Regions from separate parts of the Streptomyces luteoverticillatus genome, predicted to be linked through region 1. Evidence: riboswitches for the same ligand, from Rfam matches in the RefSeq annotation. Region 1 holds a riboswitch; each other region holds the start of a gene.
The links. Region 1 has a riboswitch for cyclic di-AMP ahead of EKH77_RS12655 (transglycosylase family protein). Riboswitches for the same ligand answer to the same signal wherever they lie in the genome.
Positions count from the first base shown of each region.

Region 1 (9,963 bases):
GGGGGATGGTGGGGGCGGGTCCGGCGTCGCCGCTGAGCTTGTTCCAGTAGTCGTAGGAGCCGCTGCTGTTGAAGCCGGGGATGATGACGCCGAGGGCGAGGGCGGTGGCCGCGAGTCCGAAGGTGACCAGTCCGGTGGCCAGGGCCGTGGCCCGGGGGTCGCGGCCCGTGCCGCGCAGCCGGACGATGATCACCACGCCGATGGTCGCGATCGTGACGCCGAGGTCCTCCTTGACCAGGACCAGGGGCGCGGCCCAGAGCACCGCGGCCGTCCACCGCCGGCGGACCAGGGCCTCCAGGGAGAAGGCCAGCAGCGGCATGGCGAAGGCGATCTCGTGGAAGTCGAAGTCGACGGCGCGCTGGACTCCCCAGGACAGTCCGTAGGCGATGCCGATGGCGAGGCCCCGGCCGCGGCCGAGGAGGTGGGCCGCGAGCCGGGTGACGGGCACGGCCGACAGCGCGAACAGCGCGGCCTGGACCACGAGGAGGGTGATGGGCGTGGGGAAGACGCGGTAGAGCGGGGCGATCAGCGCGGTGACGGGGCTGAAGTGGTCGCCGAGGACGTTGGTGCCGGGGCCCTTGAGGTCGGCTATGGGCGCCTGGAAGTGGGCGTAGGCGCGTATCGCCTGCTCGAAGATGCCCAGGTCCCAGGACATGGTGAGCATCCGCAGATGACGGCTGACGGACAGGATGGTGTAGAGGACGAACAGGACGGCGCCCAGCCAGTAGGGGTCCAGTCCCGGTGCGCGCAGCCGGGCGGACATGGGGCGGCGTCCGGCTGGTGCGGCCTCGGCCGGGCTGTGGCCTGCTGCCGACACGTCGGCGGTGGCCGAGTCCATGGGCGGTCCTCTCTCTTCCTGCTCGTCAACGGGGCCTTCGGGCCCCTTGGCCGGCTTCGGCCGGTTTCTTGCGGTCCGTGCGCTCCGCTGGTCTTGAAGTATGCGTCCTCGGCGGCGGGCGTCACGATGCCGTCGCGCGCCGGGATCGTTCGCGCATCCCGGCGGACCGCGAATCGTTGGCCGAATCAGTGGCTTGGGCCACGCGGACTGCCTACCATCGATCAACGCCAGGCCGATGGACCGCACGCCGCGGGGTCCGCCCCGCCCCTGCTCAACGCCCCTGCCCACGTATGCCGCACGATCTTTCGTCGCCGGGAGGCTTCATGATCCGCCGCAGGACAGCGCTCTCCGTCTCCGCCGCCGGGCTGCTCGCCGCCGTGCCCCTGCTCACCGGCTGCGGATCCACTCCGCACCCCGGTGCCGCCGCCGTGGTGGGCAAGGACCGGATCACCGTCGCCCAGCTCCAGAGCCAGGTGGAGGACGTGCGGGAGGCGCAACGGTCCGCGCCGCAGGGGCGCCAGCTGCTGGCGAGCAGCGCCCGGCTCAGCCAGGACACCCTGGTGCGGCTGATCCAGTACCGGGTCATCGAGGCCGCCGGCCGGGACAACGGCGTCGACGTCACCCGGCGGGAGCTCCAGGAGCGCCGGGAGGAGGTCGAGAAGCTGCTCGGCGGCTCGGCGGCGGTCGACAGCCGGTTCCTCGCGGCGGGGATCGCCCCGGACCAGGTCGACCAGGAGCTGTCGGCCGGGCTCGTCCGGGCCAAGCTGGAGAAGAAGCTCGGCCAGGCCCGTACCGTCGACACGCTGATGAAGACGTCCGAGGCGCTGCGCGTCGACGTCAATCCGCGCTACGGCACGTGGGACGCCAGGCGCGGCACGGCCCGGCCCGTCCAGGAGCCCTGGCTGCGCCCCGCCGCTCAGGCCGCCCCCGAACAGCCGGCCTGAGCGCCCGTAAGGGGCGCGGGGAACTGCGCGACCGGCCACGACCGGCCCGCAGACGAAGAATCGGTCCCCCGGCGGAGCCCTTAGGCTCGGCCATGTGACCGACCGCCGTGCGAATGATTCCGCGAACGCCTCCGACGTCCCCGCCGACGCGCCCGGGGGCGACCCCCTCGGCCGTATCGTCCTGCTGACCACCAGCCACCGGGTCGCCCCCGGTCTGCTGTCCTGGCCGGCGTGGCAGACGCTGCGCGCCGCCGACCGGGTGCTGTGCGCCGACGCCGGCCACCCCCAGCTGCCGTATCTGGGGGAGGCCGGCGTCGTGGTCGAGCACGCGGCGCCGGCGGCGCGGGAGCTCGTCGACTACTGCGCGGCGGGCGGGCGCACCGTCGTGGTGCTCACCTCCGCCGAGGGCGAGTCGGCCCTCACCGACGGCCTGGCCCGGCTGGCCGGCTCCGGCCGGGAGTCGATGCCCGCGCTGGAGCTGCTGCCCGGCTCGTACGACCTGCCCGGCGCCCGGCTGCTCGACCTGGTGCAGGTGATGGACCGGATCCGGGTGTCCTGCCCCTGGACGGGGATCCGCACCCACGAGGACCTGGCGAAGTACGGGCTGGAGGAGATGTACGAGCTCCTGGAGGCCATCGAGACCGGTGACCGGGAGGCGCTCCGGGAGGAGCTGGGCGACGTCCTGCTCCAGGTCGTCTTCCACGCCCGGATCGCGCAGGACGACCCGGACGAGCCGTTCTCCGTCGACGACGTCGCCGCCGGGATCGTCGACAAGCTCATCCACCGCCACCCGCACGTATTCGGCGAGGAGTCCGCCGAGACGCCGGAGGAGGTCAAGGCGCACTGGATGCGGACGAAGGCCGACGAGAAGCGCCGGGAGTCGGTGACCGAGGGCGTGCCGCTGGGCCAGCCGGCCCTGGCGCTGGCCGCGAAGCTGGCCTCCCGGGCCCGCCACGAGCGGCTGGCGGTGGCCCTGCCGGAGGGGGAGGGCGTCGGCTACGAGCTGCTGGCCCTGGCCGTGCGGGCGGAGGCGGCGGGTGTCGAGCCGGAGACCGCCCTGCGGGCCGCCGCGCGGACGTACCGTGACGCGATCCGGGCCGCCGAGGAGGCCCGGGGCGGGGCCCCGGAGTAGCGCGGACGGGGCGCTCGCTCACTCGTTCGGCCCAGTGGCGGTCTTGAGGGGGCGACCGGCGGGTACCCGAGTCCCATGCGCACCGTTCCCATGGACTTCGCCGCTCCCCCTCAGCTCGGCGGGATCGCCCCCTTCATCGTGGGGCTCTTCGTCGTCGCCATCCTGATCGGCGCCATCGTCGTCGGCCGGAGGGTCCGCGACCGGGAGCCCCCGCCGCCGAGCCAGCCGCAGCGCCGCCAGGGCGCCTGGCAGACCCCGCAGGAGCACGAACGGGGGCCCACCTCGCCGAACCACGGCCCCGGGCACGCCCACGACGAGGAGGCGGTCGGGTACGTCACGGAGCACCACGAGCCGGACGAGCTCCACCCGGAGGCCGACGGGGAGCGGGTCCTTCCGCATGAGATGAAGAACCCGCCCGCCCATCCCGAGGAGCTCTCCGAGGAGCGGAAGAAATGGGACCCCGGCAGCAGCGGCGCCTTCGGCAGCGGCGGCGGTGGCCACCACTAGGTGACGCCCGGGCGGCTGGGCGGCTGGGCGCCTGGGTGGCGCTCTGGTGGCGCCGGGTAGGTAGCGTCGGGGCGTGCACGAGAATCACACGCCCCCCGCCCCACCCCTCTTCACCTGGGAGTTCGCCTCCGACCCCTACCCGGCGTACGCCTGGCTGCGCGAGCACGCCCCCGTGCACCGCACGGAGCTGCCCAGCGGTGTCGAGGCATGGCTGGTCACCCGCTACGCCGACGCCCGGCAGGCGCTCGCCGACCAGCGGCTGTCGAAGAACCCCGTGCACCACTCCGAGACCGCCCACGGCAAGGGCAAGGTCGGCATCCCCGGCGAGCGCAGCGCCAATCTGATGACGCACCTGCTCAACATCGACCCGCCGGACCACACCCGGCTGCGCCGGCTGGTGTCCAAGGCGTTCACCCCCCGCCGGGTCGCCGAGTTCGCCCCCCGCGTCCAGGAACTCACCGACCAGCTGATCGACGCCATTCTCGATAAACCCTGCGTCGAGAAGGGGGAGGCCGATCTCATCCACGAGTTCGCCTTTCCCCTCCCCATCTACGCCATCTGCGACATGCTCGGCGTCCCGCGCGAGGACCAGGACGACTTCCGGGACTGGGCGGGAATGATGATCCGTCACGGCGGCGGGCCGCGCGGCGGGGTGGCCCGCTCGGTGAAGAAGATGCGGACGTACCTCGCGGAGCTCATCCACCGCAAGCGCGAGGACCTCGGTGAGGACCTCATCTCCGGTCTCATCCGGGCGAGCGACCACGGCGAGCACCTCACCGAGAACGAGGCCGCGGCGATGGCCTTCATCCTCTTGTTCGCCGGTTTTGAAACAACTGTGAACCTGATCGGTAACGGAACCTACGCGCTGCTGCGCCACCCGGAGCAGCGCGCCCGGCTCCAGCGGGCCCTCGCCGAGGGCGACGAGAGCCTCCTCGCCACGGGCGTCGAGGAGCTGCTGCGCTACGACGGCCCGGTGGAGCTCGCCACCTGGCGGTTCGCCACCCAGGACCTGGTCCTGGGCGGGCAGCGCATCGCCGAGGGCGATCCCGTGCTGGTCGTTCTGGCCGCCGCCGACCGGGATCCGGAGCGTTTCGCCGACCCCGACACCCTGGATCTGTCCCGGCGCGACAACCAGCACCTGGGCTACGGACACGGCATCCACTACTGCCTCGGCGCGCCCCTCGCCCGCCTCGAAGGACAGGCCGCGATCGCGACGCTGCTGCGCCGGCTGCCCGATCTGTCCCTCGCCGCCGAACCCGAGGACCTGCGCTGGCGCGGTGGCCTGATCATGCGTGGATTGCGCACTTTGCCCGTGGAGTTCACGCCCAAAAGCCACGCCCTGTGACGCCACGTCAAACGGTGGTTATCGGCACGTGACCTCCGCTACACCGGCTTGTGACTCCCGGAAGCCCTCGCTATGGTCTGCGACCAATCGAACGCCGCCTACGCGAGAGGCCCGCCCATGCTCTCTGGATCCGGTAGACATCGCCGTCCTCGTCAGATACCCGCCATCGTGGTCGCGGCGGGGGTGACGGCCTCCAGCGCGGCCCTGCCGCTGCTGGCGACCGGCTCCGCCGTCGCCGCGGACGCGGGCACCTGGGACAAGGTCGCCCAGTGTGAGAGCGGGGGGATGTGGAGCGCCAACAGCGGCAACGGCTTCCACGGCGGTCTCCAGCTCACCCAGCAGATGTGGGAGCAGAACGGCGGCATCGCGTACGCGCCGCGCCCCGACCTGGCCAGCCGGTCCCAGCAGATAGCCGTGGCCGAGCGGATCCTCAAGGCGGAGGGCGCCGACACCTGGCGCACCTGCGCGGTGAGTTCCGGCCTGGCCGGCGAGGCGGCTCAGGGCGACGACAAGGCGCCTGAGGTGGACCCGGGCGACGGGTCGTCCTCCGCCGCGCCGGAGCCCAGCCGCCCCCGCACGCCCGGGCGCGGCAACCAGCCCGCTCCCGAGCGCACGTCGCCCGCGCCGTCCGAGCCGTCTTCCGGGTCGTCCAAGCCCGCGCCCACTTCGTCCGGTTCGCCCACGCCGGGCTCCTCCGGTACCCCCTCCGCTTCCACGAGCCCGTCCCCGGACGCGGCCGGCGGCAAGCACCGCAAGGACCCGTCGGGACAGCCGACGGGACAGCCGACGACGGGTACGAGCCCCGGCGCGTCGGCCGATCCGACCGCCATCCCCACCGCCCCGGTCGGCAGCCCCTCGAACACCCCGGCGAACACGCCCTCGGACACTCCTGGAACAGGAACCTCGCCGTCCGGTTCACCGCTTCCCGGTGACACCGGGGCGACTCCCGGAACGGGCCGCCACCGTGCCGACCCGTCACCTTCCGGCGATGCTCAGCGGCCCTCCCGGGGCGGCGAGAGCCGGGCGGAGCTGCCGGCCGCGAACGACTACACCGTGCAGCCCGGTGACAACCTGTCAGAGATCGCCGAGCAACACTCGGTCACCGGAGGCTGGCAGACGCTGTATCAGAAGAACGAGAAACTGGTCGGTTCTGATCCGGACCTTATCCGCCCTGGTCAGAGGCTTGACATCCGTAAGTAGCGCTCCGGTTCGAGGCGAATGTCCGTTCCAGTCGAAAGTGAGACATGGGTCTCGTTGACGGAGCGTCGGATGCCTCGAATCCGTTTTGCTCGAATGGCCTCTCACCTGCGGAAACGTCTGGTTTCCGGGGGTAACTCTGGCCGCTGGTGGCTGAAAAGTGGGGTTTGAACCCGTCGGCCGCCTGTGATTACCGTCGTCACCGCTCGCCACCGCGAGCACCACGGCCGCACGCCGAATCCTGCCGGCGGCCGGGGGAGTCGTCGCGCAAGCGCCGTAGGCAGGAGCGGGGGAACCAAGGTAGGTCGCCGGAACGGTCCCAAGGCCACATGGCCGAAGGAGCGGAACGGCTTGGGGTGAAGCCCGGGAACGCGAAAGCGCACCGGGCCGGGCGAACTCACAGCCCGAACCCGACAGCTCACCTCGTAGGCGTCGGTGAGGAAACCGACTCATGTCCAAGGGCAAGCACCGTCGTCCGTCCAAGGCCGTCCGCATCGTCACGCTCGCCGGCGTCACCGGCGCGGCTGTCGCAGCCCCTCTGATGGTCGCGACCTCCGCCAACGCCGCCTCCGTCTCCACGTGGGACAAGGTCGCCGAATGCGAGTCCAGCGGTAACTGGCACATCAACACCGGCAACGGCTACTACGGTGGCCTGCAGTTCTCGAACTCCTCCTGGAAGGCCGCCGGCGGCGGGCAGTACGCCCCGCGCGCCGACCTGGCCACCAAGTCCCAGCAGATCGCCACCGCCGAGCGCCTGCTGGCCATGCAGGGCCCGGGTGCCTGGGGCTGCGCCGGCTACGGCGGCCTGACCAGCGGTGGCGCCAAGGCGAACGTCGACACGGACGACTCCGACGGCGGTTACGTCGCGAAGAAGTCCACGAAGTCCGCCTCCGGTGCCTACGGCAAGGCCCAGTCCCACGCCGACCGCAGCAAGCGCCAGGCCGCGCCGCAGGGCAACCACAGCAGCAAGCCCGTCCAGCAGTCGGACGACTCCGACGACGAGGCCCCGGCGCCGAAGCACACCGCCCCGCAGACCGTCCAGAAGGGCGACGGCGAGTACCAGGTGAAGGCGGGCGACACCCTCGCCACCATCGCCGTGTCCCAGAAGGTCCAGGGCGGCTGGCAGAAGCTGCACGAGCTCAACAAGAAGATCGTGCCCGACGCGGACGTGATCTTCCCGGGCCAGCAGCTCCACCTGCGCTGAGCGAAGGCCGGCCGGGGCCGGTGACGACCCCGGCCGGCCGAGCGACCGCCCCGCCCCGATGCGACTTCCCCCCGAGCCGCATCGGAGCGGGGCTCCGCTCGTTCTGCCGGTCCGCTGTTGAGCGAACACACCGACGATTCGTCCGGGGATCTCGGCGTTTGTGCCAATTTTCGGCCCGGGCGACAGGGCAAGGGCGGGCGCACGCTCCGGGGCCCGTTAGGCTCGTGGTGCAGAACTCCAGACACCCACGAAGGAGACCCTCGTGCCGTCCATCGACGTCGTCGTAGCTCGCGAGATCCTCGACTCGCGAGGCAACCCCACGGTCGAGGTCGAGGTCGGCCTCGACGACGGCTCCACGGGCCGTGCCGCCGTACCGTCCGGCGCCTCCACCGGCGCCTTCGAGGCCATCGAGCTTCGTGACGGCGACCCCAAGCGCTACCTCGGCAAGGGCGTCGAGAAGGCCGTCCTCGCCGTCATCGAGCAGATCGGCCCGGAGCTCGTCGGCTACGACGCCACCGAGCAGCGCCTGATCGACCAGGCCATGTTCGACCTGGACGCCACCGAGAACAAGGGCTCCCTGGGCGCCAACGCCATCCTCGGCGTCTCCCTGGCCGTCGCGCACGCCGCCTCCGAGGCGTCCGACCTGCCGCTCTTCCGCTACCTCGGCGGCCCGAACGCGCACCTGCTGCCCGTTCCGATGATGAACATCCTGAACGGCGGCTCGCACGCCGACTCCAACGTGGACATCCAGGAGTTCATGATCGCGCCGATCGGCGCGGAGTCCTTCTCCGAGGCCCTGCGCTGGGGCGCCGAGGTCTACCACACCCTCAAGAAGGTGCTGAAGGCCAAGGGCCTGTCCACCGGTCTCGGCGACGAGGGCGGCTTCGCCCCGAACCTGGGCTCCAACCGCGAGGCCCTCGACCTCATCCTCGAGGCCATCAAGGAGGCCGGCTACACCCCCGGCCAGGACATCGCGCTCGCGCTCGACGTGGCCGCCTCCGAGTTCTACAAGGACGGCGTCTACACCTTCGAGGGCAAGGACCGCACCGCGGCCGAGATGACCGAGTACTACGCCGAGCTCGTCGCCGCGTACCCGCTGGTCTCCATCGAGGACCCGCTGTTCGAGGACGACTGGGCCGGCTGGAACACCATCACCGAGAAGCTCGGCGACAAGGTCCAGATCGTCGGTGACGACCTGTTCGTCACCAACCCCGAGCGCCTGGCCCGCGGCATCGAGGAGGGCTCCGCCAACGCCCTGCTCGTCAAGGTCAACCAGATCGGTTCGCTGACCGAGACCCTGGACGCCGTCGAGATGGCCCAGCGCAACGGCTTCAAGTGCATGATGTCCCACCGCTCCGGCGAGACCGAGGACGTCACCATCGCCGACCTCGCCGTCGCCGTGAACTGCGGTCAGATCAAGACCGGCGCCCCGGCCCGCTCGGACCGCGTCGCCAAGTACAACCAGCTGCTGCGCATCGAGGAGATCCTCGACGACGCCGCGGTGTACGCCGGCCGCAGCGCCTTCCCGCGCTTCAAGGGCTGAGCCCGAAAGGCACAGCGAGGGCTGAGCCTCAAGGGCTGACCTTCTCGCCAGTCTCCGTACGTCCCCGGCCGCGGTCCCGTACCGTGTCCGGGGACGTACGTTCGTAACGGACTCTCCAGGGGAGGCGACGTGGGCGCGGACCGGTTCTCCACCGCGACCAGGCTCAAGGCGCTGGGCACGGCGCTGGTCCAGGGGCCGACCGCGGCCCGGGCCCGGGTCTACCGCGCCCGCCCGCAGCGCCGCTCCCGGCTCACCGGCCGCGCGGCGCTCCTCGCGCTCGTCGTCTGCTCGCTCGTCGTCGCCCTCGCCTACCCCATGCGCCAGTGGGTCACCCAGCGCTCGGACATCGCCGACCAGCGGCACCGGACGGAGCAGGCGCGCGAGGACGTCAAGCGGCTGCACGAGGAGAAGGCCCGGCTGGAGGACCCGGCGTACGTGGAACAGCTGGCGCGCGAGCACCTCCACTTCGTACGCCCCGGCGAGACCGGCTACACCGTGGTGGACGGCAGCGCCGACGGCGGGCGCCACAAGGACCAGGGCGCCGCCGACCGCCCCTGGTACAGCAACCTCTTCGACGACGTGGACGCCTCCGACGCCCACCGCTGACCCGGCGACCCCGCACACACCTCTTACGCACCCGACATCACGCATCCGACCGATCGAGCACGAGCGAGCACATGGACACGCCTCCTCCGAAGACCGAGCCCACCGAGCCGACGGACGCGGACATCGCCGCGTTCAAGGAGCAGCTGGGCCGCCCGCCGCGCGGACTGCGCTCCATCGCGCACCGCTGCCCCTGCGGCAACCCCGACGTGGTCGAGACGGCGCCGCGCCTGGAGGACGGCACGCCGTTCCCCACCCTCTACTACCTGACCTGCCCCCGGGCCGCGGGCGCGATCGGCACCCTCGAGGGCTCGGGCCTGATGAAGGAGATGCAGGACCGGCTGGCGACGGACCCGGAGCTGGCCGCCGCCTACCGGGCCGCCCATGAGGACTACATCGCGCGCCGCGACGCCATCGAGGTCCTGGAGGGCTTCCCCAGCGCCGGCGGCATGCCGGACCGGGTGAAGTGCCTCCACGTGCTCGTCGGCCACTCGCTGGCGGCCGGCCCGGGCGTGAACCCGTTCGGCGACGAGGCCATCGCGCTGCTGCCGGAGTGGTGGAGCAAGGGCCCGTGCGTGAACCCGTGCTCCGGTGAGGAGGGCTGCGCGTGACCCGCGTCGCCGCCGTCGACTGCGGCACGAACTCCATCC
Region 1 is NZ_CP034587.1:2,921,017-2,930,979, reverse strand. Features, by position in the region: gene EKH77_RS12685 (DUF2079 domain-containing protein) at 1-838, opposite strand, end outside; gene EKH77_RS12680 (SurA N-terminal domain-containing protein) at 1,162-1,782, shown strand; gene EKH77_RS12675 (nucleoside triphosphate pyrophosphohydrolase) at 1,877-2,914, shown strand; gene EKH77_RS33005 (DUF6479 family protein) at 2,990-3,421, shown strand; gene EKH77_RS12665 (cytochrome P450 family protein) at 3,495-4,766, shown strand; gene EKH77_RS12660 (transglycosylase family protein) at 4,950-5,966, shown strand; cyclic di-AMP (ydaO/yuaA leader) riboswitch at 6,226-6,410, shown strand; gene EKH77_RS12655 (transglycosylase family protein) at 6,415-7,167, shown strand; gene eno (phosphopyruvate hydratase) at 7,430-8,710, shown strand; gene EKH77_RS12645 (FtsB family cell division protein) at 8,840-9,316, shown strand; gene EKH77_RS12640 (DUF501 domain-containing protein) at 9,388-9,924, shown strand; gene EKH77_RS12635 (Ppx/GppA phosphatase family protein) at 9,921-9,963, shown strand, end outside.

Region 2 (9,963 bases), 2.1 Mb from region 1:
GCCGTCCGGGGAGAAGCTGGGCTCCAGATAACCGGAGGGGCCCTCGTGCTCGGTCACCCGGGTGGGCCGTCCGCCGGGTCTGAGCACCCAGACCTCGTCCCGGCCGCCGCCGGCCCGGTCGGAGGCGAAGGCCACCTCGCCGGACGGGTTCCAGCTCGAACCCGGCAGGTTCACGGCCGCCTTGTCCCGCTCGTCGAGCAGGGTGCGGGGCGTGGCCCCGGGCGTGCCGCCGTCGCCGACGGCCAGGGGCAGGACGCGCAGGGCGGCGGCGCCCTCGTTGTAGCCGTCCTCGAAGACGGTGAAGAGGAGCGAGCGTCCGTCCGGGGAGAACGCCGGGTTCTGGGCGCTGGCCCGGCGGCCGCAGTGGAAGAGCGGTTCGGCCTGGTCGGCGCGCCGGGAGCGGGAGGGATCCGGGTCCGGCTCCTCCGAGCCCTCGCCGCCGCAGGCGGTCGTCAGGGAGGCGGTCAGGATCGCTGCGACGAACAGACGTCTGCGCACCGGGCCGACCGTAGCGGAGCCGGGCGCCGTCGAACAGGGGTGTGCCGGGAGGAGCGGAGGTGGCTACGGTCCCGGGAGGGGCGCGGGGTTCGCCAGGAGCTTGGGCACGGAGGTGAGGAGGGCCCGGAGGTCCGCGGTCACCTTGCCGTTGAGGGCCGTGACCTTGCCGACGTCCTTGGCGTCGACGGCCGCCAGCAGGTCGTTCACGTCCTTGACCAGGGTGTCCAACTGTGTTTTGACGTCCGAGAGCGGGTCGACCGCCAGGCCGTCGGCGCCGGGGCGGGCCGGGGTCTTGGCCTTGACCGCCCGGACGTCGGCGAGCAGCCGCTCGGCTGATTCCCGCAGCCGCGTTCTCAGATCCCGCAGGTGCTCCACGTCGGGGTTCCAGGAGTCGGCCTCCTTGGTGATCCGGGAGCCGAGGTGGAGGGTCTCGCCCAGGCTGCCGATGGAGTCCGCCGGCTCGGTCGCCGCGGCGGCGGGCCGCGCCGCGCGGCCGGCGGCGAGCGCGGGTCCGGTGACGCCCAGGACGACCGAGCCGGCGACCGAACCGCAGACGAGGGTCGTGGCTATGGCGGTGAGCTTGGTGCCGCGCATACGGATGACTCCCTTCCGAAAGCCCGAACACCTGTCGGGACCCGACCACCGTCCGCCGCGCCGGATGGGCGCGCAACCGGTCGCACCCGGTGACCGGCACCGGGCGCCGGGCCCGCACACCCCGATGAGCTGGGAATTCACCCGAAAGAACAGCGAGGGCGACGCCATCCGGCCCTGCCGCCGAAAGGGTTCGCCCCCGTGGCCGGGGGCGCTCCTCCGGGCAGGCAGAATCGGGGGGTGTCCAGAAGAAGCTCACGTTCCCCGAAGCCGCCCGTCGTCACCGCCGGCTCCCCGTGCCCCTGCGGGCTCGACGCGACGTACGGCGACTGCTGCGGCGCCTTCCACGCCGGCCGCGCCACCGCCCCCACCCCCGAACGCCTGATGCGCTCGCGCTACAGCGCCTTCGTCGTCCTCGACCCCCACTACCTGCTGCGCACCTGGCACTCCACCACGCGCCCGGCCGACCTCGACCTCGACCCCGGCATCCGCTGGACCGGCCTCGACATCCTGGCCACGACCGGCGGCAGCACCTTCCACAACGACGGCACGGTCGAGTTCCGCGCCCACTACGAGACCCACGGCGAGACCGGCTCCCAGCACGAACTCAGCCGCTTCGTACGGGAGGACGGCCACTGGGTGTACCTGGACGCGGTGGAGTAAGGCGCGTCCCCTCGTCCGGCCTCGGCGAGCGTGTACACACGCCGGGGTGAGTCTGAGGGATACACCGGCCACTTGGCGTGAGCGTGCCAGTACTGTCTGCGTCCGGAGTACCGGACCTGTGAAACGCTCACAAGAACAGGCGGAACAAGTATGAGGACAGCCTTCCGTGCCTGCGCGATCGTCGCGGCGAATCTGCTGGCGGTCGCCCTGGCCACGACGGCAGGGCAGGCCACGGCCGCCCCCTCGCATGCCGCGCACCATGCGCAGGGGTGCCGCGGCGACGGCACATCGTTCACCGACAGGCTCATCCCCGGCCACTGTCTCCAGAACGGCGGCTACCGCCTGGAGATGCAGTACGACGGCAACCTCGTGCTCTACTCCGGCTCCCGCGCCTGCTGGGCGAGCGGTACCGACGGGACGCACGATGTCTACGCGAAGTTCTCCGGGGACTGGAAGCCCGACTCCCCCTACATGACGCTGGAGTCGCCCGTCGGAGAGTTGCGGAAGTACCGCGGGAAGTACACCGGGCTGCACAAGTCCGGGAACGTCAGCCTCAACAACAAGGGCGAGGTCTGGATCGCCTACGGCAAGATGGCGGGCTGCTGACCCGGCGCCCGGGTGCGCTCGCGGCGCCCCCGGGCCGTCGTTGCCCCGCCGGCGGTCAGGCCGGCAGGTCGTAGGGACGGACCGTTCGCCCCTCCCAGACCTTTCGGGACGGCTCCTCCGGGTACGGGGCCGTGCTCGGCTCCGTGTCGAGGAGGCGGGTGAGGCGGCCGTCGGCGGCCTGGTGGGCGGGCCAGCCCGGGTCGCCGTGGGTGGCGAAGGCCGTCCACGAGCGGCGGATCTCCTCCCCGACGGCCAGGAGGTCCTCGGGGACGGGCCCCTCGCCGAGCAGCAGCCGGGCCTGCGGGGCGTCGTAGGTGCCGAACAGCAGTGACACGTCGAGCCCGTGGGCCGCGCCGAGCGCGCCGCCCAGGACGGGCGCGGGGCGGCGCAGCTCGTACAGGTGCGCCGTGCCGCCGCCGGCGGTGTGGGCCTCGGCGAGGTGGAGCGAGGGCATGCGGAACAGGACGTCGCTGTGGACGGTCTCGAAGAGTTCCACGGGGGTGGCGTCCGGGTAGGCGGCGCGGTAGGCGCGGGGGCCGTCGGGGCCGGGGGCGAAGGCGTTCAGCGCCGCCGTGGTGTCCTCGTCGGTGACCTTGTCGCGGCCGCCGCTCATCACGAGGAACGGCCGGAACTCGTCCCGGGTGTGACCGGTCAGCAGGTCGACGCCGCTCGCCCGGCCGTCCGGCAGGGCCGTCCAGGGCGTCTCCGGCACGAGGTCGCCGTCCACCACGACGGAGAACGGGGAGCCGGTCCGGGCCAGCGGTCCCCAGCGGTCGGCCTGGGCGGGCAGGCCGTACATCATCGGGGTGATCGCCTCGGCCAGCCGCCACGGGTCGATCGTGGCGAGTCCGGCCACCGTGGGGGTGGTGCCCAGGCTCCCGGCGAGCTCGGCGGCGAGGGCGGAGGCGAGGGCCGGGGTGGTGTAGAGGCCGGGGACGGACTGGGCTGTCGCACGGCGGAAGAGGCCGGCGGCGCGGGGGACGGCCAGCAGGGTGGCGATCGAGCCGGCGCCGGAGGACTGGCCGGCGACGGTGACGCGCGCGGGATCGCCGCCGAAGCCGGCGATGTTCCCCTGGACCCACTCCAGGGCCGCGATCAGGTCGAGCAGGCCCCGGTTGGCGGGGGCGCCCTCGAGCTGGGCGGACGCCTCGGCGCCCACCCGGTAGTTGACGGTGACCACGACGAGGCCGCCCTGCCGGGCCAGGAGCCCGGCGTCATAGAGCGGGTCGCCCGCGTGGCCGGAGACGTAGCCGCCGCCCAGGATCCACACCAGCACGGGCAGTCCGGAGCCGCCGGGGTCCGGCGACCAGACGTTGAGGGTGAGCCAGTCGTCGCCGGTGGCCGTGCCGGTCGCGGGGATCGGGCCGGACTGCGGGGGCGGCGGGCCGAACTCCGCCGCGTCCCGCACGCCGTCCCAGGCGTGGGCCGGGCGGGGAGCCATGAAGCGCAGCTCGCCCACGGGCGGCTGGGCGTAGGGGATCCCCCGGAAGACGGCGAGGCCGTCCTCGGTGCGGCCCCGTACGGTGCCCCGGTCCGTACGGACCTCCGGACGACTGAGGCCGGTGGAGCCGGTGGGGCCGGTTACGCCCGTGACGCCGGTGACATCGCTCATCGTCGCTCCCTCCCACGCCCGGAAGCGGCACCCCCGTGCGCGAACGCGGATGTCGGACGGCCCGGGATTCCGGACCGCCCGATCAAGGAGCCTAGTTGACGCGTCCGTACCAGACGCTGCCGGTCCAGATCTTCTCCAGGCGGACCGTGGTGCCGGGCTTGGGGGCGTGCCAGATCTTGTTGCTACCCGCGTAGATCCCCACGTGGTAGACGTTGCTGCCCGAGTGGAAGAACACCAGGTCGCCGACCTGGCGGGAGCCGCCGGAGATGTGCCGGGTGCGGTTGTACTGGTCGGCGGCCACGCGCGGCAGGCTCTTGCCGACCTTCTTGAACGAGTACTGGGTCAGGCCCGAGCAGTCGAACCGGTTCGGGCCGGCGGCGCCGTACTGGTAGGGGGAGCCCGCCTTGGCGGCGGCGACCCTCAGGGCCTGCTCGCCGGGGGTGGCCGCGGACGCCTGGGAGGCGAGGCCGGGGACGAGCACCGATGCCGCCAGCGTGGCGGCGGTGACGGCCGAGGCGGTGCCGGCGCGGGATATGAGCGCGGGAATGCGAGGCATAGCAGACATGCCGAAGCCCTTCGACATCCGCCTACGAAAGATGACCTGTCGGGTTCGGGCTGCGAAGTTGCCCGGCCGGATTTCCCGGCTTCACCCCAAGGACCACCGACTTCGTGATCCGTACCGCTTGGGTCTCCCGCTCCTGCCGATTCATCAATTCGATGCCGCACCCGGGGCGGCGGCAGGACTCGGCGTCCGCCCGGGTGGCCCGCCAGGGTGACGGGATCTTGTGTTCGGTGAGAGATCCTGCACCATGAATCATTAAAATCCGGCACCCGGGCGGTCATCTGTGAACTTCTTCACTTCGGGAGCAGACCCGGAACCGCACGCCGCGCGCCCCCGCCGAACTGGCCCTAAACCCCTGTGACCGCGGGTACTTGCAGCATGGAACGAGTAATTCCGGGAGCGCCGCTCAGCAGGGCCGGCGCCAGGCGTCCAGCTCCAGCTTCTTCTGCATCGAGCTCAGCCCGAGCCGCCGCGCCGTGGCACAGAACTCCCCCGGCTGCAGTTCGTATTCGACATGAAAGACCGCTTTGTCCTGCTTCACAAAGGGGCTGAGCTTCTCGCACTCGTCGTACTGCGCGCACTGCTCGTTCACCGCGAAGTCGAAGACGTTCACCAGCTGCGGGATCTGGTCCAGGTCGTTCTTCAGCCCGATGGCCATGCCCCGCTCATGAGCGAGATCCGCCAGCATCCGGTTGAAGGCGAGCTGGTGATCGGCCGTCAGCGGAAAGCCGGTGGTATTGCGGAATCCCTCGGTCAGATCCGGTTCGACGGCGTCGAACCCCTTCTGCCGGCACATGTCCATCCGGGCCGCCATGAGCGGTCGCAGGGTGTCGAGGCGGCGGATGTCGAACCATTTCTCGCCCTTCCACCCCTTGTTCTTGTTGCCGAGCAGGGTCTTGGGGAATTTTCCCTGGTCGGGCCGGAAGTCCTCCCAGGCGCCGGCATTGATGTAACAGATCACCTTCCGGCCGCGGGAATGCAATTGGGCCACGGTTTCGGCCGAATTCTCGAAGCCGTCGATGTCGTAGACGGGGGCGTCCACCGAGGTGTCGGCCTTTCCGTCCAGCTGCCACTGCCAGTTGGTACCCGGCTTCGGCTGCCAACGGGCCCCGGCCGACCCCGGCGCCGACCCCGTGGCCGAACTTCCCGGCGAGGCGGAGGCGTCAGGAGTGCCGGAGGCCTCCGGCTTGCCCGAGGCCTGAGGGGAACGCGGGGCACCCGAGGCGCGGGGGGCCGCCGTGGCGCCGCCGTCGTCCCCGTCCGGCCCGTCGTCGTCGGCGGGCGACGAGGAGCAGCCCGCCAGGACCAGCAGCAGCGCGGCGCACAGCCCCGCCCGGACGCGCCAAGCGCTCGTGCCACGCACAGCGCCCGCGCCGCGCCGAGCGCTCCTGCCGCGCCAAGAACCCATCCCACTCCGCGCGTTCATATCGCGCCCCCCGCCGCGAGCCCGGCGGCCGCCCGGGGCACCGAGCGCCAGGGGTTGGCCCCCGTGCCCGGCACCGCGCAGTGCACGGCGGCGCCGCGCCGGGCGGCGAGCCGCGCCACGCCCGCCGTGCGCTCCTCGGGCACGCCGTGCACGAGGTGACAGAACCGCTCCGGTGGATGGCCGGTCGTCCACTCCGGGACCCGGGCGCGCCGGTAGTCCTCCCACGTGCCCTCGAAGGTGACCAGGAGGTCGGCGAGCGAGGCGTACCCGGGCTCGGGGTGGGTGCCGGGGTTGAGGACGGCCGTACGCGCGCCCAGCACCCGGGCGGCCAGCACCACGCGGCGGTAGCGGGGCAGCGCGGTGTCCTGCGCCGGGACCTGGTCGAGGAAGACGCCGTCCACGTCGTACCACCGGCGGTGGCGGCGGATGTCGGCGACCACGGCGCCGGTGCGGCGGTGGCCGTAGCCGGTGTCGACGTAGCCCAGCAGCCGGACGCCGGCGGCGCGCAGCCGTCCGGCCGCCGTGTGGAAGGCGGGGTCGGGGCGGGCGCCGGGGCCGTCGGCGACGTTGAGGACGACCCCGTAGAGCCGGGGGGCGGCGTCGAGCAGCGCCGCCCACTCCTCGGGGTGGGTGGCGGGGTGGACGTAGAGCGGGACGAGCAGCCGCCCGTCGTCCCGGTGGGCGGCGGGCGCGGTGGTGGTCATGGCACGGGCTCCGTGGCGGGCGCGGTGGCGGCCCACAGGTCGGTGAGCGATTCGGTGAAGGAGTGCCGGGGCACCCAGTCCAGGGTGCGGCCGGCGGCGGTGATGTCGGCCTGCTGCCAGGGGACGGCGGCCGAGCGCGGCGAGCCGTCGCCGTCCTCGGCGACGCGGTCGCCGACCGGGCCGGTGAACCCGGCCGCGCGCAGCAGCCCTTCGGCCACGTCGCGGACCGGGCGGGCGGTGCCGCTGCCGATGTTGAGGACGGCGGGCAGGGGGCGGGGGGCGGTGACGGCGAGGGCGACGGCCTCGGCGACGTCGCGCGGGTCGACGAAGTCGCGGTGGGCGGAGAGGTCCCCGGTGCGGACGCGGTCGTCGGGTCCCGCCCGGCGCAGTTCGGCGGCGAGGCGGCCGGGGAGGGAGGCGGCGGGGGCACCGGGGCCGACGGGGTTGAACACCCGCAGGACGACGGCGTCCAGGCCGGAGCCGGTGACGGCGAGGGTGCCGGCCAGCTTGCTCGCGCCGTAGAGGCCGAGCGGGCGGGCCGGGGCGCCCTCGCCGACGGGCAGCCGGGCCTCGGCGGGCCCGTACTCGGCCGCCGAGCCCAGGTGGACCAGCCGGGCGTCCGGGGCGGCGGCGCTCAGGGCCTCGCAGAGCACGGCGGGGCCGCGGGCGTTGACGGCGGTGAGGGTCACGGCGCTGCCGCCGACCGCCCCCGCGCAGTTGACGACGACGTCGGGGGCGGCCTCGCGCAGCAGGGCCGCGAGCCGGCCGGGGTCGGCGGCCGCCAGGTCGACGGGCGGCAGCTCGGCGGGCGCCGGGCCGGAGGGCGGCCCGGCGGCGGGGGCGCGGCCGGCGACCCGCACGTGCGCGCCCGGGAGGGCGCGCAGGCGCGAGGCGGTGTGCCGGCCCAGGAAGCCGGTGGCGCCCAGGACGAGGATGCGCATCGGGGCCGGTCACGCTCCCTTGATCAGCAGGTCACGGCGGACGGCGAACTCGGCGTTGGCCCGGTCGTAGTCGTCGGGGCGGCCGATGTCGAGCCAGTAGCCGTCGAATTCGTAGGCGTTGGGCGGGGTGCCGTCCGCCAGCAGGTCGAGGACGAGCTCGTCGAAGCCGAGCGGCAGTCCGGGAGTGTAGCGGTCGAGGGCGGTGCGGGAGACTCCGTAGACGCCCATGGAGACGCGGTAGTCCATGCTGGGCTTCTCGGCGAAGCCGACGACCCGGCCCGCCTCGGTGGTCAGGACGCCGAAGTCGATGCTGACCCGGCGGGGGTAGGTGGCGATGGTCAGGGGCGCCCCGGAGACGGTGTGGTCGCGCAGGACGTCGCCGAAGTCGAGGTCGGTGAGGACGTCCCCGTTCATCACCAGGAAGCGCTCGGGGAGCCGGTCGGTCATGGTGAGGAGCGGGCCCATGGTGCCCAGGGGGCTCTCCTCGGTGGTGTAGTCGACGTCGAGGCCCCACTGGGAGCCGTCGCCGACGTAGGCGCGGATGATGTGGCCGAGGTGGCCGATGGCGAGGGTGCAGCTGGTGAACCCGGCGCCGGCCAGCTGGCGCATGACGATCTCGAGGATGGCGTGCTGGTCGCCGATGGGCACCAGGGGCTTGGGCAGTGCGGTCGTGTACGGGCGGAGCCGGACGCCCTTGCCTCCGGCGAGAATCACTGCGTGCATGTGGGTGCCGTTCCTCTCTTGTGCCGCGTGAGTGGTACCGCGTGGGTGGACGGAACGCAGTCGACGGGACGGAACGTCAGACGTTGTAGATGCCGGTCTTGTAGCGGCCGAGGTTGGCGGGGTCGCGGAAGAAGGCGATGGTGTCGGCGAGGCCCTGCTCCAGGGTGTGGGCGGGGGCCCAGCCGGTGGCGGCGCGCAGCCGGGAGGAGTCGCAGACCAGCCGCATCACCTCGGAGTTGGCGGGCCGGACGCGCTCGGCCTCCTCGGTCACCTCGAGGTCGGTGTCCATGAGCTTGCCGATGAGGGTCACCAGGTCGCCGATGGAGATCTCCTCGCCCGTGCCGGAGTTGAAGGTGCGGCCGAGGACGGCGGCGGCGGGCGCGGTGCCCACGGCGCGGAAGGCGGCCACGGTGTCCTTGACGTAGCTGAAGTCGCGGGTGGGCCGCAGGTCGCCGAGGGTGATGGCGCGCTGTCCGGCGGCGACCTGGCCGATGACGGTGGGGATGACGGCCCGCATGGACTGGCGGGGGCCGAAGGTGTTGAAGGGGCGCAGGGTGACGACGGGCAGGCCGAAGCTGGCGTGGTAGCTGTCGGCGAGCCGGTCCCCGCCGGCCTTGGAGGCGGCGTAGGGGGACTGGGTGTTGATGGGGTGGTCCTCGGTGATGGGCACGGTCCGCGCGGTGCCGTAGGTCTCGCTGGTGGAGGTGTGGACCAGGCGCGGGATCCCCTGGTGGCGGACGGCCTCCAGGACGTTGAGGGTGCCGGTGACGTTCGTCTCGACGTAGCTGTGCGGGGCCCGGTAGGAGTACGGGATCGCGATGAGGGCGGCCAGGTGGTAGACGGTCTCGGCGCCGGCCACCAGGCCCTGGACGGAGCCGGGGTCGCGGACGTCGCCGAGGACGACCTCGACGTGCTCCATGACCTCCTCGGGCAGGTCCTCCAGCCAGCCGAAGGACGAGAAGGAGTTGTACTGGACCATCGCGCGGACCCGGTGGCCGTCGGCGACGAGGGCCTCCACGAGGTGCGATCCGATGAATCCTTCGGCACCGGTGACGGCGACGAGTGCGCTTACGGACACGAGGGTTCTCCTCTTCAAGGCTTCTTCACGGTGGCTCAGCGGTGGGTGGTGATCCGGCCGAGCAGGGCGGTGGCCACGGCGAGCAGTGCCGCCGCCGCACCGGAACAGATGACGAGCTGGTCGGTGACCGGGGACGCCGCGCCCAGCAGGAGCGCGCCGGCCTCGGCCGCGGCGGCGCCCAGGCAGAGCAGGGCCGGGGCCCAGGCGGTGCCGTATGCCTGCAGCAGCAGGCCCGTCCACAGCACCGCGCCGAGCGCCAGCAGGGCGGTCAGCCGGCCGGGGGCGGGTGGCGCCCCGCCGGGCCACAGCGCCCCGACGGCCAGGACGAGCGCGGTCAGGGCCGCCAGGTATCCGGCGGCGCACAGGGCGAGGACGCGCGCGGCGCGCCACAGCAGCCCGGTGGTGGTCGTGGCGGCGGCGAGCGCCGCCAGCGAGCGGCCCCGGCAGCGGTAGAGCAGCCATTCGGCGGGGCCCATGCTGAGGGTGAGGGCGATGACGGCCGGGCCGCCGGCGCCGCCGCCGCGCTGGGCGAGGGCGTCGCCGAGGGCGGCGAAGGTCG
Region 2 is NZ_CP034587.1:857,208-867,170, forward strand. Features, by position in the region: gene EKH77_RS03485 (PD40 domain-containing protein) at 1-498, opposite strand, end outside; gene EKH77_RS03490 (hypothetical protein) at 562-1,092, opposite strand; gene EKH77_RS03495 (YchJ family protein) at 1,330-1,752, shown strand; gene EKH77_RS03500 (hypothetical protein) at 1,903-2,358, shown strand; gene EKH77_RS03505 (carboxylesterase/lipase family protein) at 2,414-3,970, opposite strand; gene EKH77_RS03510 (C40 family peptidase) at 4,062-4,535, opposite strand; cyclic di-AMP (ydaO/yuaA leader) riboswitch at 4,540-4,692, opposite strand; gene EKH77_RS03515 (endo alpha-1,4 polygalactosaminidase) at 4,939-5,895, opposite strand; gene EKH77_RS03520 (spherulation-specific family 4 protein) at 5,955-6,662, opposite strand; gene EKH77_RS03525 (NAD-dependent epimerase/dehydratase family protein) at 6,659-7,603, opposite strand; gene EKH77_RS03530 (sugar phosphate nucleotidyltransferase) at 7,613-8,326, opposite strand; gene EKH77_RS03535 (SDR family NAD(P)-dependent oxidoreductase) at 8,403-9,404, opposite strand; gene EKH77_RS03540 (hypothetical protein) at 9,440-9,963, opposite strand, start outside.
Region 2: linked by a shared signal. The riboswitch ahead of EKH77_RS03510 (C40 family peptidase) and the one ahead of EKH77_RS12655 (transglycosylase family protein) in region 1 are both predicted to bind cyclic di-AMP.

Region 3 (9,963 bases), 2.5 Mb from region 1:
AGCTGGACGGCTTCCTGGACCGGCTGGCCCGCCCGGCGGCCCGCATCGACGTGATCGTCATCGAGGCCAGCGGGCTGGCCGAGCCCCAGGAGATCATCCGGATGATCCTGGCTAGCGACAACGACAGCGTCGTCTACGGCGGGCTGGTCGAGGTCGTCGACGGGGCGGAGTTCTCCGCCACGCGCGAACGCCACCCGGAGCTCGACCGGCACGTGGGCATCGCCGACCTCGTGGTCCTCAACAAGGCCGACCGCATCGGGGACGAGACCCGCGAGAGCCTGCTGGAGACGCTCGCCGGGCTGGCCCCGGGCACTCCCGTCGTCCCGGTCTCCCACGGGCGGATCGACCCGGAGATGCTCTTCGACCGCAAGCCCCGCGAGGACCACCTGGAGGCCGTGCGCCAGCTCTCCTTCGAGGACCTCCTCCTCGCGGACGACGAGCACGACCGCGAGCATGACCACGACCACGGCGAGCATTGCGGGGAGGGGTGCGACCACAGCGGCCATCTCCACTCCGGCTACGAGAGCGTCGAGTTCCGGTCCGACACCCCCATGAATCCCCGGCGGCTCATGGAGTTCCTCGACGGCAGGCCCGAGGGCCTCTACCGCATGAAGGGCTTCGTCCACTTCGGCGTGGCCGGCCACCGCGACAAGTTCACCCTCCACGCGGTGGGCGACTTCCTGCGCTTCTACCGGTCGCCGTGGGCGCGCTCCGAGGAGCGCGTCACGCAGATGGTGATGATCGGCAGGGGCATCGACGCCGGCACCCTGAAGGCGGGGCTCGAAGGCTGCCGGGACACGGCACCGGAAGAGACCGAGGAGCACAGCATGTGGGGCGTCCTGCGCTACGCGCAGGACTGAGACGCACCCAGGCTTGAGATACACCCAGGCTTGAGACGCACCCGAGCTCGAGGTGCGCGCGGACCCGCGCGCACCTCGAGCCCCGAAGGCCTACACCGGGCCGGCCACCACGGTCACCGGCTTCGGCAGCGGCGTACCCGAACCGTCGCGGCGCGGGTCGGGCGTCGGCAGCTCGGCCGGCATGCCGGTGGCCGTCGCGGCCCGCGCCGGGGCGGCGCCCGCCCAGGCCAGGACGAGGCAGTCCTCGCCCTTGAGGAAGCGCTGGCAGCGCACTCCGCCCGTGGCCCGGCCCTTGCGCGGGTACTGGTCGAACGGCGTCATCTTCGCCGTGCCCTCCGAGACCGCCCCCGGCAGCCCGCCCCGGGCACCCGCGACCGTGACCACCACCGCGTCCTCCGCGGGGTCGACGGCAGTGAAGGAGATGACCTTCGCGTCCGGCGACAGCTTGACGCCCGCCATGCCGCCCGCCGGGCGGCCCTGCGGCCGCACCTGCGAGGCCTGGTAGCGCAGCAACTGGGCGTCGTCCGTGACGAAGACCAGGTCCTCCTCGCCCGTGCGCAGCTCGACGGCGCCGACGACGGTGTCGCCGTCCTTGAGGCCGATGACCTCCAGCTCGTCCTTGTTGGCCGGATAGTCCGGGACGACGCGCTTGACCACGCCCTGCTCGGTGCCGATGGCCAGGCCGGGGGAGGACTCGTCGAGCGTGGTCAGGCAGACCAGCCGCTCGCCGTCCGCCAGCGTCAGGAACTCGGACACCGGGGCGCCGCCCGCCAGGTTCGGCGGGGCCGCCGTCTCCGGCAGCTGCGGCAGGTCGATCACCCGCAGCCGCAGCAGCCGCCCTGCCGAGGTCACCGCGCCCACCTCGCCCAGGGCCGTCGCCGGGACGGCCGAGACGATCACGTCGTGCTTCACGCGCTTGGCGTCGGCCGAGGCGTCCGCCGGCTCGCCCGTGGCCGTGCGGGCCAGGAGGCCCGTGGAGGACAGCAGCACCCGGCACGGGTCGTCCGCGACCTTCAGCGGCACCGCCGAGGCCGGCTGGCCCGCCGACTCCAGCAGCACCGTGCGCCGGTCGGTGCCGAACTTCTTCGCCACGTCCGCCAGTTCCGCCGAGACGAGCTTGCGGAGCTCCGCGTCCGACTCCAGGATCCGGGTCAGCTCGGCGATCTCCTCGGTGAGCCTGTCGCGCTCCGACTCCAGCTCGATCCGGTCGAACTTGGTCAGGCGGCGCAGCGGGGTGTCGAGGATGTACTGGGTCTGCACCTCGGAGAGCGAGAAGCGCTCCACGAGTGATGCCTTGGCGCCCGCCGCGTTATCGCTCGATCGAATGATTCGGATGACCTCGTCGATGTCGACGAGCGCCACCAGCAGGCCCTCGACCAGATGCAGCCGGTCGCTCCGCTTGCCGCGCCGGAACTCGCTGCGCCGGCGGACCACCTCGAAGCGGTGGTCGACGTAGACCTCCAGCAGCTCCTTCAGGCCCAGCGTCAGCGGCTGCCCGTCCACGAGCGCCACATTGTTGATGCCGAAGGACTCCTCCATCGGCGTCAGCTTGTAGAGCTGCTCCAGGACGGCCTCGGGGTTGAAGCCGTTCTTGATCTCGATGACCAGGCGCAGGCCGTGGGCCCGGTCGGTGAGGTCCTTGACGTCGGCGATGCCCTGGAGCTTCTTCGAGCCGACCAGGTCCTTGATCTTGGAGACGACCTTCTCCGGGCCCACCGCGAAGGGCAGCTCGGTGACGACCAGGCCCTTGCGGCGGGGCGAGACGTTCTCCACGGAGACCGTCGCGCGGATCCTGAACGTGCCGCGGCCGGTCTCGTAGGCGTCACGGATGCCGCTCAGGCCCACGATGCGGCCGCCCGTGGGCAGGTCCGGGCCCGGGACGAACTTCATCAGGGTGTCGAGGTCGGCGCCCGGGTGCCGGATCAGGTGCCGGGCGGCGGCGATGACCTCACCCAGGTTGTGCGGCGGCATGTTCGTCGCCATGCCGACCGCGATGCCGGACGAACCGTTGACCAACAGGTTCGGATAGGCGGCGGGAAGGGCCACCGGCTCCCGCTCGCTGCCGTCGTAGTTCGGCGCGAAATCGACGGTGTCCTCGTCGATCGACTCGGTCATCAACGACGACGGCGACGCCATCCGGGCCTCGGTGTAACGCATGGCCGCGGGCGGGTCGTCGTTGCCCAGCGAGCCGAAGTTGCCGTGGCCGTCCACCAGGGGCAGCCGCATCGAGAACGGCTGCGCCATGCGCACGAGGGCGTCGTAGATCGAGGCGTCGCCGTGCGGGTGGAGCTTGCCCATCACCTCGCCGACGACGCGGGCGCACTTCACATGCCCCCGCTCGGGCCGCAGGCCCATCTCGTTCATCTGGAAGAGGATGCGGCGCTGGACCGGCTTGAGGCCGTCCCGGGCGTCGGGCAGGGCGCGGGAGTAGATGACGGAATAGGCGTACTCGAGGAAGGAGCCCTGCATCTCGTCGACGACGTCGATGTCGAGGATGCGCTCCTCGAACTCTTCCGGCGGCGGGGTCTTCGTGCTGCGGCGGGCCATCGCGGCTGCTGCTCCTTCGATCGATTGCCGATGCGGGGTCCTGACGCGGACCATTGTGGACCGAGCCACCGACAACGCCGACCGCGACCCGTCCGGGGCATCCCCGGCGGTTCGGGAACTTCGCCAGATGTCAGCGCGCTTGCATACAGTGACAGGACTGTTCATCACGCGAGTCGTCGCGAGGCACCGCGGGATCTCAAGAGATCGAAGGGACGTACATGCCCATGGGTCACACGGCCACGCAACAGGCCGGCTCCGGCGGCCTGACAGCGACCGAGCACCGCCTGGCCAACGGCCTGCGGGTGATCCTCTCCGAGGACCACCTGACCCCGGTCGCCGCGGTCTGCCTCTGGTACGACGTCGGCTCGCGCCACGAGGTCAAGGGCCGTACCGGCCTCGCCCACCTCTTCGAGCACCTGATGTTCCAGGGCTCGGCCCAGGTCAAGGGAAACGGCCACTTCGAGCTGGTGCAGGGCGCCGGCGGATCGCTCAACGGCACCACGAGCTTCGAGCGCACCAACTACTTCGAGACCATGCCGGCCCACCAGGTGGAGCTGGCCCTGTGGCTCGAGGCCGACCGGATGGGCTCGCTGCTCACCGCCCTCGACGACGAGTCGATGGAGAACCAGCGCGACGTCGTCAAGAACGAGCGCCGCCAGCGCTACGACAACGTGCCCTACGGCACGGCCTTCGAGAAGCTGACGGCCATGGCCTACCCCGACGGCCACCCGTACCACCACACGCCCATCGGCTCCATGGCCGACCTGGACGCCGCCTCCCTGGAGGACGCGCGCGCCTTCTTCCGCACGTACTACGCGCCGGGCAACGCCGTCCTCTCGGTCGTCGGCGACATCGACCCCGAGCAGACGCTCGCCTGGATCGAGAAGTACTTCGGCTCCATCCCGGCGCACGACGGGAAGCAGCCCCCGCGCGACGGCCGGCTGCCCGACACCATCGGCGAGCAGCTGCGCGAGGTCCTCCGCGAGGAGGTCCCCTCCCGCGCGCTGATGGCCGCCTACCGCCTGCCCCACGACGGCACGCGCGAGGCCGACGCCGCCGACCTGGCGCTGACCATCCTCGGCGGCGGCGAGTCCTCCCGCCTCCACAACCGCCTCGTGCGGCACGACCGCACCGCCGTCGCGGCCGGCTTCGGCCTGCTGCGCCTGGCCGGCGCGCCCTCGCTCGGCTGGCTGGACGTCAAGGCGTCCGGCGGCGTGGAGGTCCCCGCGATCGAGACCGCCGTGGACGACGAGCTCGCCCGCTTCGCGGCCGAGGGCCCGACGCCCGAGGAGATGGAGCGCGCCCAGGCCCAGCTGGAGCGCGAGTGGCTGGACCGGCTGGCCACCGTCAGCGGCCGCGCTGACGAGCTGTGCCGCTTCGCCGTGCTCTTCGGCGACCCCCAGCTCGCCCTGACCGCGGTTCAGCGCGTCCTGGACATCACCCCCCTGGAGGTGCAGGAGGTCGCCAAGGCCCGGCTGCACCCCGACAACCGCGCCGTGCTGGTGTACGAGCCCACGCCCCAGTCCGGCACCGACGCCGCCGGCGAGAACGAGGAAGAGGAGGCGGACCGGTGAGCGACGCCGCAGCCGCGAGCACCCAGACCGCAGAGGCCTCGATGGAGTTCCACCCGCAGCCCCGCCCCGGCACCGCCTCCCCCTGGGCCTTCCCCGCCCCCGAGCGCGGCCTGCTCCCCAACGGGCTGACCGTGCTGCGCTGCCACCGCGCCGGCCAGCAGGTCGTCGCCGTCGACGTCGTCCTGAACGCGCCGCTGGCCGCCGAGCCCGAGGGCCTGGACGGCGTCGCCACGATCATGGCGCGCGCCTTCTCCGAGGGCACCGACAAGCTCAGCGCCGAGGAGTTCACCGCCGAGCTGGAGCGCTGCGGCGCCACCCTCGACGCCCACGCCGACCACCCCGGCGTCCGGCTCTCCCTGGAGGTCCCGGCCTCCCGGCTGGGCAAGGCCATGGGCCTGCTCGCCGACGCCCTGCGCGCCCCGGCCTTCCCGGACGGCGAGATCGAGCGCCTGGTCGACAACCGCCTGGACGAGATCCCGCACGAGCTGGCCAACCCCGCCCGCCGGGCGGCCATGGCGCTGGCCGCCGAGCTCTTCCCGGCCGGCTCCCGGATGTCCCGCCCCCGCCAGGGCGCGCAGGCGACCGTCGAGCGCATCGACGCCGCGGCAGTCCGGGCCTTCTACGAGGCCCATGTCCGCCCCGCCACCACCACCGTGGCGATCGTCGGCGACTTCACCGGCATCGACCTCGACCGGACCCTGGCGGAGTCCCTCGGCGCCTGGACCGGCACCACCGCCGAGCCGCTGCCCGTCCCGGCCGTCACCGCCGACGACACCGGCCGCGTCGTGATCGTGGACCGGCCCGGCGCCGTCCAGACGCAGTTGCTCATCGGCCGCACCGGCCCCGACCGGCACGCGAGCACCTGGCCCGCCCAGATCCTCGGCACCTACTGCCTCGGCGGCACCCTCACCTCCCGCCTGGACCGCGTCCTGCGCGAGGAGAAGGGCTACACCTACGGCGTGCGCTCCTTCGGCCAGGTGCTGCTCTCCGCCCCCGACGGGACGGGCACGGCCATGCTCGCCATCAGCGGCTCCGTGGACACCCCCAACACCGGCCCCGCCCTGGCGGACCTGTGGACCGTGCTGCGCACCCTCGCCGCGGAGGGCCTGACGGACGCCGAGCGCGACGTCGCCGTGCAGAACCTGGTCGGGGTCGCGCCGCTGAAGTACGAGACGGCCGCGGCCGTCGCCGCGACCTTCGCCGACCAGGTCGAGCAGTACCTGCCGGACGACTTCCAGGCGCGGCTGTACGAACGCCTCGCGGACACCGGCACGGTGGAGGCCACGGCGGCCGTCGTGAGCGCCTTCCCGGCCGACCGCCTCGTCACCGTCCTCGTCGGCGACGCCGCCGAGATCGCCGAGCCCGTCAAGGCCCTGGGCATCGGCCCGGTGACGGTCATCCCCGCCTGACGGCGACTCACCACCCCGGCGCGGCAGGCCACGCCGCGCCGGGGCCCCTTCGGCGCATGGGTCCGTTGTGACCCATGCGCCTCACTTATGTCCGCTTTCAGGCGGAGGTTGGGTGTTGGTCGTGTGGCGTACGTCATAAAAACCCACTTCTGTTTGCTGTTCGAATCTGACGCCGATTAGCGTCAGGCCCGGCAGCCCGCCGATCGGAGCCGCGACCGCGGCCCCGGGCAGCCATCGCCGAGTCCCCGAAGCGCCAGCAGAGGGGAGCCGGGGACCCAAACGTCCCTGGGGTGAATCGGGCCCCTCTCACGAGGGATCCGTAGGAGACCTTCCTGCTCCGAACCCGTCAGCTAACCCGGTAGGCGAGAGGGAAGGAAAGGAAACAGCCGCGACATGGCGTTCACCCGTGCCACCGGGAAGCACCGTCGTCCGAGCCGAGCCGCGCGCGTCAGCGCGAACGTGGCGGGCATAGCCACTCTCACGGCCGCCGGCGTAGTCGCCGGTGTCGCCGCCCCGGCCTTCGCCGCCTCCGACGACACGCAGCGCCCCGAGGACACCGGCCTGACCCAGGCCGTCGTCATGGGCGACGTCATGGCCGAGCACGTCGACGCCCAGGCCGAGTCCCAGCGCAGCGCCGCCGACGAGGCCGCCGCCCGCCTCCAGGCCGAGGAGAGCGCCAAGCAGAAGGCCGTCCAGGCCAAGCAGCGCTACGAAGAGGCCAAGCGCAAGGCCGAGGAGGAGCGCGCCGCCAAGGAGAAGGCCGCCCGCGACGAGGAGCGCAAGCGCCTCGGCACCTTCGTGAGCCCGATCGACGGCTCCTACGTCTCCACCTCCTACAAGGCCTCCAGCGGCCTGTGGTCCTCCGGCAGCCACACCGGTATCGACATGCACGCCGAGACCGGTACCTCCGTCCACGCCGTCGGCATGGGCACCATCGTCGAGGCCGGCTGGGGCGGCGCCTACGGCAACAACGTCGTCATCCAGATGGCCGACGGCACGTACACCCAGTACGGCCACCTGTCCTCCATCGACGTCTCCGTCGGCCAGTCGGTCACCCCGGGCCAGCAGATCGGCCTCTCCGGCGCCACCGGCAACGTCACCGGCCCGCACCTGCACTTCGAGGCCCGCACGGCCCCCACCTACGGCTCGGACATCGACCCGATCGCCTACATGGCCGCGCACGGCGTCAACCTGTAACGACGACGCCCGACGACTCGCGAAAGGCCCCGGCCCCCGGCCGGGGCCTTCGTGTTGGCCAAAAAATATCCATGAAACGGCGGCACCATCGGAAAACGCCCGGGATTGCCATAGAGTCGCCGAACGGACGTCAATCGGCCGTGCTGCACGGGGATTGAGGCATGAGGCGGAGGTAGACCCATGCGGGGCCGTACGTGAGCGGCGACGGCGAAGGGCCGCGCGAGAGCCGTCGTATTTCCACGCACGCGGTGTGCACCGCCATCCGCGACGACATCGTCTCCGGCGCTTTCCCGCCGGGCAGCCGGCTCATCGAGGAAATCCTCGCCCGCCGCTACGGCGTCTCACGGGTCCCCGTGCGCGAGGCGCTGCGCACCCTGGCCTCCGAGGGCTTCGTGACCACCCGCCGGCACGCCGGCGCCTGCGTCGCCGAACCCACCGAGCGCGAGGCCGCCGACCTCCTCGACATCCGGGCCCTGCTGGAACCGCTGGGCGCCGCCAAGGCCGCGCAGCGGCGCTCCGACGCCCACCTCAAGGTGCTGCGGGGCCTGGTCAGACTCGGCCAGGAGCGGGCCCGGGCGGGCCGCTGCGGCGAACTGCGCCAGCTCGGCGACTGGTTCGACGAGACCCTCGCCCAGGCGTCCGGCAGCCCCTCCGTCGCCGGGCTCCTGACCCAGCTGCGCCGCAAGATCGCCTGGGTGTACGCCCCGGGGCCCGTGGTCCGGCCGCTGGAGACCTGGGAAGCGTGCGGGGCGTTGGTGGACGCGGTGGCCCGCGGGGACGTGGAGCGCGCCCGGGAACTCGCCGCCGTACGGGCAGGCCGTTCGCCCGGTGAATTCCTGCTGCGGCGGACGGGGGGCGATCGCGTCCACCCGCCGAAACAGCCCGTAAACACGGCGGGCGTCCGTTCTTAACGAGCGGCCGCTATTCCTGGAGGAATAGGGCCGGGAATTCGTGGCGGTCCCCGGCCGGGGCACGCCGTGCGCGTCTGCGGAGAGCGGCGCGCACGGCGTGTGAAAAACCTGTGAATACGGCAGGGTGGTGGACACCCGGCTCGCGGGTGGGCGGCTCATGGGTATGCCGGTGACGGATGCGACGACGGGGCCGCGGCGGCCTGTCGTCGGCTGCCGCGGCCCCGCCGCGCGGTCCGCCCGATGAGGGCGGGCCGGAGGATCAGACGGTCTCCGGGAGCTCCTCGAGCCCCTCGGCGACGAGCTTGGCCAGACGGTCGAGCGCGGCCTCGGCACCCTCCGCCTCACTGGCGAGGACGATCTCCTCGCCACCCTGGGCGCCCAGGCCCAGCACGGCGAGCATGGAGGCGGCGTTGACGGGGTTGCCGTCCGCCTTGGCGATCGTCATGGGGACGCCGGCGGCGGTCGCCGCACGGACGAAGATCGACGCGGGCCGGGCGTGCAGGCCCTCGGCCCAGCCGACGTTTACGCGGCGCTCAACCATGGTGTTGCCCTTCAAGTCGATATTGGTTGTCTAGACCATTGTGGCACGGGGCGCGCGGTGCCCCGCGCGTGCGCCCCCACCAGGGCCCTTCGGTCGCGCCCGTGGCCCGGGCGGCACCGGCCCGCTGTCGGTGCCCGGCCTTACGCTGGGCCCATGCAGACGCCGTCCGAGCACGCGTACCCGACCCACTGGGAAGCCGATGTCGTGCTGCGCGACGGCGGCATCGCCCACATCCGCCCCATCACGCCCGACGACGCGGGACGGCTGGTCAGCTTTTACGAGCAGGTGTCGGACCAGTCCAAGTACTACCGCTTCTTCGCCCCCTACCCCCGCCTCTCCGACCGGGACGTCCACCGCTTCACCCACCACGACTACGTCGACCGGGTGGGCCTGGCCGCGATCGTCGGCGGCGAGTTCATCGCCACCGTGCGCTACGACCGCATCGCCCCCGCCGACGAGGCCGAGGTCGCCTTCCTCGTCCAGGACGCCCACCAAGGGCGTGGCGTCGCCTCCGCCCTGCTCGAGCACATCGCGGCCGTCGCGCGCGAACGCTCGATCCGGCGCTTCGCCGCCGAGGTGCTGCCCGCCAACAGCAAGATGATCAAGGTCTTCACGGACGCGGGCTACACGCAGAAGCGCAGCTTCGAGGACGGCGTCGTCCGCCTCGGCCTCGACCTGGAGCCCACCGACGCCTCCCTCGCCGTCCAGCGCGCCCGCGAACAGCGCGCCGAGGCCCACTCCGTGCAGCGCCTGCTCACCCCGCGCTCCGTCGCCGTCGTCGGCGCCGGCCGCGAGCCCGGCGGCATGGGCCGCACCGTGCTGCGCAACATCGTCGCCGGCGGCTTCACCGGGCGGACGTACGCGGTCAACCGCGCCTTCCCCGAGGAGCCTTCGCGGCTGGAGCCCGAGGGCGTTCCGGCCCAC
Region 3 is NZ_CP034587.1:5,453,234-5,463,196, forward strand. Features, by position in the region: gene EKH77_RS24380 (CobW family GTP-binding protein) at 1-860, shown strand, start outside; gene EKH77_RS24385 (DNA gyrase/topoisomerase IV subunit A) at 951-3,407, opposite strand; gene EKH77_RS24390 (M16 family metallopeptidase) at 3,632-4,981, shown strand; gene EKH77_RS24395 (M16 family metallopeptidase) at 5,023-6,390, shown strand; cyclic di-AMP (ydaO/yuaA leader) riboswitch at 6,616-6,770, shown strand; gene EKH77_RS24400 (M23 family metallopeptidase) at 6,784-7,587, shown strand; gene EKH77_RS24405 (GntR family transcriptional regulator) at 7,782-8,498, shown strand; gene EKH77_RS24410 (HPr family phosphocarrier protein) at 8,758-9,039, opposite strand; gene EKH77_RS24415 (bifunctional GNAT family N-acetyltransferase/acetate--CoA ligase family protein) at 9,193-9,963, shown strand, end outside.
Region 3: linked by a shared signal. The riboswitch ahead of EKH77_RS24400 (M23 family metallopeptidase) and the one ahead of EKH77_RS12655 (transglycosylase family protein) in region 1 are both predicted to bind cyclic di-AMP.